One region of the Andreesenia angusta genome, then DNA from elsewhere that is predicted to be linked to it. Evidence: riboswitches for the same ligand, from Rfam matches in the RefSeq annotation. Region 1 holds a riboswitch; each other region holds the start of a gene.
The links. Region 1 has a riboswitch for S-adenosylmethionine ahead of metA (homoserine O-acetyltransferase MetA). Riboswitches for the same ligand answer to the same signal wherever they lie in the genome.

Region 1 (3,231 bases):
GATATATCGGACTCTGAAGTCGAGAAAATAGTGAAGCTGGCTAAAACCAGAAAGGCAAGCCCTAAGGTGTGCTACCAGGGAGTGCCTGGAGCCTACAGCGAAGAGGCCCTTATAGCTACTTTCGGGCCTGACACAGAGAGGGTAAACGTAAAGGAGTTTGAAGACGTATTCAATAAGCTTCAAGAAGAGGATATAGACTACGGAATACTCCCTATAGAGAACTCCTCCACAGGGAGCATCTCGGAGGTCTACGACCTTATGAGGGAATACGGATACTATGTGGTGGGAGAGACGAGCATAAAAGTGGACCAGAACTTGCTTGGAGTTCCCGGAACTTCGCTAGAAGACATAGCGGAAGTCTACTCACACCCTCAGGGGCTTAAGCAGAGCGAGGAATTCCTAAAGCAGCATGGCGACTGGAAGCTGGTGCCTTTCAGGAATACGGCCGAAAGCGCAAAGCTGGTGAGCGAATCCGGCTCCAAGGAGAAGGCAGCCATAGCCAGCAGAAGAGCTGCTGAGCTATACGGACTCGAGGTAGTAGAGCCTAGCATAAATTACAACAATAACAACCACACAAGATTTGTGATAATAGGGAAGAACTTGGAGATAAACGACGACGCCAACAAGGTCAGCATAATATTTGCGGCACCTCACAAAGCAGGGGCTCTTTACGGAGCGCTTAGCTATTTTGCAGAGAACAATTTGAATATGCAGAGGATAGAGTCCAGGCCTGTGATAGAGAAGTCGTGGGAATATTTCTTCTATATAGACTTCGAGGGCAATCTGAAAGACGAAAACCTGAAGAAGGCCATAGTTGAGATAGAGAGGAACAGCACCTACTTTAAACTCCTTGGAAACTACAAAAGCCATATATAGGGGACTGCGAGGAGGAGACATGAGATTGAAGGAACATATAATACTAATTGGAATGCCGGGCTGCGGAAAGACCAGCTTTGGGAGAGACATTGCCAAGCAGCTAGGAGTAGAGCTTTACGACACTGACGAATTCCTAGAAAAGATGCAGGGCAAGAGCATACCAGATATATTCCAAGAAGAGGGCGAAGACCGCTTCAGGAAGTACGAGACCGAGTCGCTGAGGGCCGTGCTAAAGAAAGGCCCGGCTGTAATAGCTACAGGCGGAGGAATAGTGAAGCTTCCTGAGAACAGGGAGCTGATGAAAAACGGTGGGACTGTGGTATTTATAGACAGGCCGCTCGACAATATATTCTCTGACGTAGACACGGAGTCGAGGCCGCTTCTTTCGCAGAACAAGGAAAGGCTTCAAAGCCTTTACGAAGAGAGGTATGATCTCTTCGTTGAAACGGCAGACTTGAGAGTCGTGAACGACAGGTGCTACGAAGAAGTGCTAGAAGAGATAGTGGAGACTGTAAAAGACATAGTGGAAGGGGCTGAGTAACTTGAAGATACTCGTAATAAACGGACCCAATATAAACATGCTTGGAATAAGGGAAAAGGACATATACGGATCTGACAACTTCGAGAGTTTGAACGAAGGAGTGGAGGAAAAAGCTAGAGAGCTTGGGCTCGAGGTGGAGCTCTACCAGAGCAATATAGAGGGCGAAATAGTGACGAAGATACAGCAGGCTTATGGCGTGTTTGACGGCATAGTCATAAACCCAGGGGCCTACACCCACTACAGCATAGCCATACTGGATGCCTTAAAAGCTGTCTCGATACCGACTGTAGAAGTGCATATAAGCAATATACACAAGAGGGAAGAGTTCAGGAAGAAGTCCGTGACTGCAGAAGCCTGCATAGGGCAGATTTCAGGACTTGGAGTATACGGCTACAGCCTTGCGCTTTCAGGCCTCAAGCAGTACCTCTCGGAGAGGAAATATCTGCTTGACAGATAGACATATGTAAAATATAATGTATGGAATAGACAACTGAATAAAACTCATCAAGAGAGATGGAGGGACTGGCCCTATGAAATCCGGCAACCTGACTTGCAAGTCGAGGTGCTAAATCCAGCGGTATAGCCGATAGATGAGAAGTGAAAACTCCTTTCGGCGAAAGGAGTTTTTTTGTACAAAATTACAGAAGAGAGAAGGGAAGTATATGCCAATAGTAATACCTAGCGCACTGCCAGCGTACAAGACGCTTACAGACGAGAATATATTCATAATGGGCGCCCAGAGGGCGAAAGAACAGGACATAAGGCCGATAAAGATAGCCATACTGAATTTGATGCCCACCAAGATAGAGACAGAGACTCAGCTTTTAAGGCTGCTTGGAAACACTCCACTTCAGGTGGAGATAACGCTGCTCAGAACAGCTAGCTACGAATCCAAAAACACCGCGAAAGAGCATCTGGGAAGCTTCTACACTACTTTTGACAAGGTTAAAGACAAGCGATTCGACGGCATGATAATAACAGGGGCGCCTGTAGAAAATATGGACTTTGAAGACGTAATATACTGGGAAGAGCTGAAAGAGATAATGGACTTCACAAAGACTAACGTGACATCTACATTCCATATCTGCTGGGGAGCTCAAGCGGGGCTCTATTACCACTACGGAGTGGAGAAGTTCAACCTTCCTAAAAAGCAGTTCGGCATATTCAAGCACAAGACAAACGAGAAAAAGATACAGCTTCTGAGAGGGTTTGACGATGAGTTCTATGCCCCGCATTCAAGGCATACAGGTGTAAAGACAGATATGATACTCCAAAACGGAAGGCTTGAGATATTGGCTCATTCGGAGGCGGCAGGCCCATATCTGATAATGGGAGATGACGGCAAGCATATCTTCGCCACAGGACACTCTGAATACGACCAGTACACGCTCTACGGAGAGTATATGAGGGACTTCAACAAGGGGCTGGAAGTCGAGCTTCCAGAGAACTACTTCCCGGAAAACGACACTGATAAGGCTCCGCCTGTAATCTGGAGAGCGCATTCCAATCTGCTTTTCTCCAACTGGCTGAACTACTACGTATACCAGCAGACACCGTTTGTGCTTTAAGAGAGCAGATTATGCTCTCTTTTTTTATGCTGAAAATATGCTATAATATTTACGAGGTGGGACGATGCTAAAAGAAATAGAATACAGAGAGATAGACGAAGGTCTACTGAAAAAAAGATATATACTTGTGGACCTTAGAAGCCCAAAGGAATACGCTGAGTTCACTATTCCGGGGGCTATAAACATACCGATTTTCGACAATGCGGAGAGGGAGCTTATAGGCTACACCTATATGAGGGATTCCAT
Region 2 (3,231 bases), on a different contig from region 1:
ATGGTCTTGACCGAGGTGAAGGACAAGTTATACGAGCTCCATCCAGATATACAGGGAGAGTATATGGAGTTTGACATGGAGAAGATAATAGAGTCTATGCAGAGCGTAATCGGAAATATAACGCTGTTTGTGGCTTTTGTGACAGGCATTTCTCTTCTTGTTGGAGGGATAGGCGTAATGAACATAATGTACGTTTCGGTCACCGAGAGAAAAAGGGAGATAGGCATAAGAAGGGCCATAGGCGCAAAGCCGAAGGACATACTTGTCCAGTTTCTGATAGAGTCCATATTCATAACTGGACTTGGGGGGATAATAGGCATAGCTTTCGGATATCTGTTTTCAATGGCAGTCGGAGCATTCCTTCCGTTTCCGCCGGTCATGACGCTCAAGAACTTCTTGGGAGCTTCTTCTATATCTGTCCTCACAGGCCTGATATTCGGAATAATCCCAGCTTCTAAGGCGGCCAAGCTAGATCCTATAGTTGCCATATATAAATAGAAAAAAGCCTGATTCAAAAGAATCAGGCTTTGTCTATGTGGTCGGGGTGGAGGGACTCGAACCCCCGGCCCCATGGTCCCAAACCATGTGCGCTACCAAACTGCGCTACACCCCGTAAAAACTCAACTACCACATTATATAAAACAGATGGCATAAGTTCAAAGCTCTAAAAAGGTGGTTAAGGCTGAAAAACAGGCTTAAACAGAGTTTAGACTTAAATAAATTCATATATCTCAGTATTAGACAAAGGTAAAATACTGCAGAGCGTACAAGTGGAATTGCAGGTACAATAGTGGTACAATGACAGAAAGGGAGTGATTGAGATGGACAATAAGGAACTGTTGAAAGCCATATCGGATATGATAGACTCTAAGCTTGACCCAATCAGAGACGAAGTAAGCAAAATTGGTACAAGGCTGGACAGCTTAGAGTCTAGATTCGACGGACTAGAGACAAGATTCGATATTCTGGAGGGTAGGTTTGATGGACTAGATACTAGATTCGACAGCCTGGAATCCAGAGTAGAAGGACAGAGGGAGCTGCTTAGTGCATTGGAAGACAGATCGACCACCAATTCAGCTGTGTTGAAAAATATAGAAGAAAAGCTAGTGGACTCTCAAGGCGAAATAGCGAGCCTGAAAAAAAGCATCTCTAGAATAGAGAAGGCCACTGCCGACAACTGGAGCGACATAGTAGACATTAAGTCGAAGATAAGCTAAGAAATCGTTGACTAGCAAAACCATATATGATAACATAAGTTCGTTAAGTTTACAGAATTGCCTTATCAAGAGAGGTGGAGGGACAGGCCCGATGAAGCCCAGCAACCGTTAAAAGCGGTGCTAATTCCTACGGATAGCTATGTCCGGAAGATGAGGGTGCAAAAGAAGATACAGCCCTCTTATTGAGAGGGCTTTTTTTATAGATTTGAAATTGAAAGGAGAAATGAAATAAAATGAAAAAATGGTTCTTTACTTCAGAGTCGGTTACAGAAGGTCACCCAGATAAAATATGCGACCAAATATCAGACTCTATACTAGATGCGATACTTGAAAAAGATCCACTTGCAAGAGTTGCCTGCGAGACTTCAGTAACTACAGGACTAGTGCTTGTAGCTGGAGAGATAACTACAAATTGCTATGTGGACATACCTAGAGTAGTTAGAAACACTATACTAGACATAGGCTACAACAGAGCCAAGTACGGATTTGACGGAGAGACTTGCGGAGTTATAACTTCAATAGGAGAGCAGTCGAGAGACATAGCTCAGGGAGTTGACGAAGCTACCGAGAAGAGAGAAAACAGTGGAGACGAGCTAGACCAGATAGGTGCAGGAGACCAAGGTATAATGTTCGGATTTGCCTGCAACGAGACTAAGGAGCTAATGCCTCTTCCGATCTCGCTTGCGCATAAGCTTGCAAGAAGGCTTACAGAAGTTAGAAAGAACGGAACACTTCCATACCTAAGACCGGATGGGAAAACTCAGGTGACTATAGAGTACCACGACGACAAGCCAGCCAGAGTGGACGCTATAGTAATATCTACACAGCACAGCCCGGATGCGACTCTAGAGGAGATCGAAAGAGACCTTAAAGAGAAGGTAATAGGAAATGTAGTGCCTGCAGAGCTTCTAGACGACAAGACAAAGTACTACATCAACCCTACTGGAAGATTCGTAGTTGGAGGACCTCAGGGAGATGCGGGACTTACTGGAAGAAAGATAATAGTAGACACTTACGGTGGATACTCTAGACACGGCGGTGGAGCTTTCTCTGGAAAAGACGCGACTAAAGTCGACAGATCTGGAGCTTACGCTGCAAGATACGTTGCAAAGAACATAGTTGCGGCAGGACTTGCAGATAAATGTGAAGTTCAGCTTGCGTATGCTATAGGAGTTGCGAAGCCAGTTTCTATACTTGTTCAGACTTTTGGAACAGCTAAGATAGAAGAAGAGAAGATAGAAGAACTTGTAGCTAAGCATTTCGACCTAAGACCAGCGGCTATAATAAGAGACCTTGACCTTAGAAAACCTATATACAAGGCTACAGCTGCATACGGACATTTCGGAAGAGAAGACCTAGACGTAAGCTGGGAGAAGACAGACAAGGCTGAGATACTAAGAAAAGAAGCTTTTGGAAAATAAATAGATGAAAAATCATAAACTCCACAGTACACTACGATTTGGGAAATAAACTAGAACCGTTCAAGCACAAAATCCGGAACTCGCTGTCGCTTAGACACCGGATTCCAGCGTGCTTTCACTTGTTCTGTATTTCAATCAAATCTCCATGATTCTGTGTCGTGCTTATGACATTTTCATTTTCTGCAAATTGAAAGAACCTAAGGTAAGGCCAAAATCTCTAAGTGCAAATGCGCTGTGAAGATTTTGGCCTTATTTTTCTATAGAAGTGTATGGAATGTATACCCTAAATTAATTACAAAAAAGCATAATTTGATATATAATATATTACGGAATGACTTTTAAGGAGGGGAACAAATGGCAACGATAGATTGTAAAGCAATAGCTAAAAAGTTAAGAGAAGAGATAAAGGTGGATATAGAAAAGGCGACAGAAAAGTATGGAGAAAAACCTTTTCTTGAGATAGTTCAGGTGGGGGCTCACCCTTCGTCTGTATCGTATGTTAAAAGCATAATAAAGACTTGTGACAATATGAATGTAAACCACAAGTTCTCGCAGTACGATGAAAACATAACTGAAGACGAGCTAGTGGCTGA
Region 3 (3,231 bases), on a different contig from region 1:
CTTCCAGACTTCTTAAGGCCTAAGTGGTAATTTCCAGGGACTATATATAGTGTGTCTTTTTTCAGAACATCTCCATCTTTGGCCTCCACCACTGTGAGTGCGGACGCTCTGTTCAGCCTTTCAGCCAGCGACTTGGTGAACCCGGGTGGCATATGCTGCACGATTATGCCGGGACATCCAATGCTCGCCGGAAGAAGTGGAACCACGTTTTCAAGAGACCGAGGACCTCCAGTAGAAGAGGCTATCAAGAGCAGTTTGTTTGATCCAGACTGCCTTACGCTTGACAGTGTTCGCTTGGCGGCAGGCGGTGTCGTCTTTTCAACAGGTTCTTTAGAAGCGAGCGCCGGTTTTCTAGCTGGCCTTGCAACAAGTCGATCTACATTTATACTGGGAGCAGACCGAATTTTTTCCAGCAGGTCGTCTTCGACTTTCGAGAAGTCAAGCGAGATGCTGCCGGAAGGCTTCTGTATGAAGTCCACAGCTCCTAGGGTAAGGCATTCCATAGTGGTCTCGGCGTTTGCCGCCGTAAGGGAACTCACCATTATAACCTTTGTAGGAGTTTTCTTCATGATTTCCTTTAGCGCCTCTAGGCCGTTCATCCTGGGCATCTCCACGTCAAGCGTCACCACATTTGGCCTTAGTGACTTGATCTTCTCAAGCGCATCTATTCCGTCTCGGGCCGTGCCGACCACAGTCATATCGTTTTGGGAATCTATAGCATCCTTTATAATCTTCCTCATAAAAGCAGAATCATCTACTACTAGGACTTTTATTCTGTTCATAATGAATCTCCTTTCCAAAAACATTCCTATTAGGTATTATACCCTCTAAGCCGTCTAGAATTCAAAATAAAATAGTACAGCAAGTAGAATAATAGCATAGAAGACAGGTAAAAGAAATAGATTTTGACCCTAAATAAAATCTGTTGACATATACATAGTAAATTGATAGAATTACATAAGATAAAATTGAATAGTATTTCTTATCTAGAGCGGTGGAGGGACTGGCCCTTTGAAGCCCGGCAACCACAGGTTTTGTGAAACCTGAAGGTGCTAAATCCAGCAGGCATAGCCTGAGAGATGAGAGAAGATAATTGAAGGTCTTTCTGTAATCTCAGAGAGACCTTTTTTCGTTGCAACGATAAATTTCAGGAGGGGATATAAATGAACAAAAAAGAACTTAGATTTGAAACAGTACAGCTTCACGGGGGACAGACGGTAGACAGAGACACAAAGTCTAGGGCGGTGCCTATATACCAGACTACTTCCTATGTGTTCGACGACACTCAGGATGCGGCGGATCTGTTCGGGCTAAACAAGCTTGGAAACATATACACCAGAATCACAAACCCTACAAACGGCACTTTCGAGGAGAGGGTAAACCAGCTAGAGGGTGGAGTTGGAGCAGTTTCAACTGCCTCTGGAATGGCTGCAATCACATACTCTATACTGAACGTAGCCAAGGCAGGGGACAATATAGTTTCAGCGTCTACTATCTACGGAGGAACTTACACGCTTTTCAAGCACACGCTTAAGAACTTTGGAGTAAACGTGAAGTTTGTAGACCCTGGCAAGCTGGATGAGATAGCGAGCACCATAGACGAAGGCACAAAAGCTGTGTTCACCGAAACTATAGGAAATCCAGAGGGGAATATAGCCGACATAGAGGCTATAGCCAAGATAGCCCACGAAAACGGGATACCTCTCATAGTGGACAACACATTTGCGACTCCTTACCTATGCAGGCCGATAGAGCATGGGGCCGACGTAGTTGTGCACTCTGCGACCAAGTTCATAGGAGGCCACGGTACAAGTATCGGAGGCGTGATAGTGGACGGAGGAAGCTTCGACTGGAGCAGCGGCAAGTTCCCAGGGTTCACAGAGCCGGATGAATCGTACCATGGGCTTCGTTTCTGGGACGCTTTCCAAAATGCGGCCTATATATTCAAAGTCAGGACGACTCTATTAAGGGATACTGGGGCGTGCCTTTCACCTTTCAACGCGTTTTTGCTGCTTCAGGGGCTAGAGACTCTTTCGCTGAGAGTGGAGAGACATGTTTCAAATGCAGAAAAGCTGGCAGAGTTCCTGGAGAGTCACCCTAAAGTGGAGTGGGTGAGCTATTCGGGGCTTGCATCTAGCAAGTATAAATCACTTAAAGACAAATACCTTCCAAAAGGTGCAGGAGCTGTTTTCACTTTTGGAGTTAAAGGCGGCTATGAAGCGGGTAAGAAGCTGATAGAGAGCGTTGAGATATTCTCGCACCTTGCAAACGTAGGGGATGCCAAGTCGCTTATAATACATCCAGCATCAACTACACATCAGCAGCTTAGCGAAGAGGAACAGATAGGTGCTGGAGTGAAGCCAGAGACTGTAAGGGTCTCTGTGGGGATAGAGAATATAGAAGATATAATAGAAGATATAGAGCAGGCGCTTTCGCAGATATAGATATAGGGGGATTGGAATGAGAAAGGAAACAGAAGTAGTTAGAGGATACAGATGCATAGATGAGAAAACAGGGGCGATAAGCTTCCCGATATACCAGTCTGCTACGTTCAGACATCCGGGTCTAAACGAGTCTACAGGGTATGACTACTCCAGGACTCAGAACCCGACTAGGGAGGAGCTAGAGAAGACAATAGCCAAGCTGGAAGGCGGCGCTGAAGGGCTGGCTTTCTCCACCGGAATGGCAGCCATATCGGCAGTGATATCCATATTCAAGCCTGGCGACCACATAGTGGTTTCGGACGACCTGTACGGGGGGACTTACAGGATATTCGAGGAGATATACGGCAAGTACGGCATAAAGGCCACTTACGTTGACACCCAAGACTTAGAGAACATAAAGTCGGCTGTCAACGAAAACACAGTGGCTCTTTTTATAGAGACTCCTTCAAACCCGATCATGAAGGTGACTGACATCGGAGCTGTTTCAGCTTACGCCAAGGAAAAAGGCCTGCTGACTATAGTGGACAACACTTTCTTGACGCCTTACTACCAAAAACCCATAGCACTTGGGGCGGACATAGTGGTTCACTCTGCTACAAAGTACTTGGGAGGGCATAACGATACGCTGGCAGGGCTTGTCGTTACAGCTGGAGCGGAACTTGGAGAGCAGATCAGATTTATACAGAACTCGGTCGGAGCGGTGCTGGCCCCTTTCGACAGCTGGCTTATACTAAGGGGAATAAAGACGCTTGGGGTTAGGCTTGACAGACAGGAGCAGAACGCAATC

Region 2: it holds a riboswitch for S-adenosylmethionine, as region 1 does, so the genes downstream of both, metK (methionine adenosyltransferase) here and metA (homoserine O-acetyltransferase MetA) in region 1, are expected to answer to the same signal.
Region 3: it holds a riboswitch for S-adenosylmethionine, as region 1 does, so the genes downstream of both, EUAN_RS01605 (O-acetylhomoserine aminocarboxypropyltransferase/cysteine synthase family protein) here and metA (homoserine O-acetyltransferase MetA) in region 1, are expected to answer to the same signal.

What each region holds. Positions count from the first base shown of each region.
Region 1 covers NZ_MKIE01000008.1:62,313-65,543, forward strand. Annotated here, with positions in the region: gene pheA (prephenate dehydratase) at 1-876, shown strand, start outside; gene EUAN_RS09415 (shikimate kinase) at 902-1,417, shown strand; gene aroQ (type II 3-dehydroquinate dehydratase) at 1,419-1,874, shown strand; SAM riboswitch class I at 1,916-2,014, shown strand; gene metA (homoserine O-acetyltransferase MetA) at 2,080-2,985, shown strand; partial or broken gene EUAN_RS09430 (rhodanese-like domain-containing protein) at 3,050-3,231, shown strand, end outside.
Region 2 covers NZ_MKIE01000006.1:110,699-113,929, forward strand. Annotated here, with positions in the region: gene EUAN_RS08415 (ABC transporter permease) at 1-498, shown strand, start outside; tRNA gene EUAN_RS08420 (tRNA-Pro) at 537-613, opposite strand; gene EUAN_RS08425 (hypothetical protein) at 822-1,217, shown strand; SAM riboswitch class I at 1,277-1,374, shown strand; gene metK (methionine adenosyltransferase) at 1,451-2,638, shown strand; gene EUAN_RS08435 (bifunctional 5,10-methylenetetrahydrofolate dehydrogenase/5,10-methenyltetrahydrofolate cyclohydrolase) at 2,993-3,231, shown strand, end outside.
Region 3 covers NZ_MKIE01000001.1:342,096-345,326, reverse strand. Annotated here, with positions in the region: gene EUAN_RS01610 (protein-glutamate methylesterase/protein-glutamine glutaminase) at 1-782, opposite strand, end outside; SAM riboswitch class I at 980-1,086, shown strand; gene EUAN_RS01605 (O-acetylhomoserine aminocarboxypropyltransferase/cysteine synthase family protein) at 1,164-2,444, shown strand; gene EUAN_RS01600 (trans-sulfuration enzyme family protein) at 2,461-3,231, shown strand, end outside.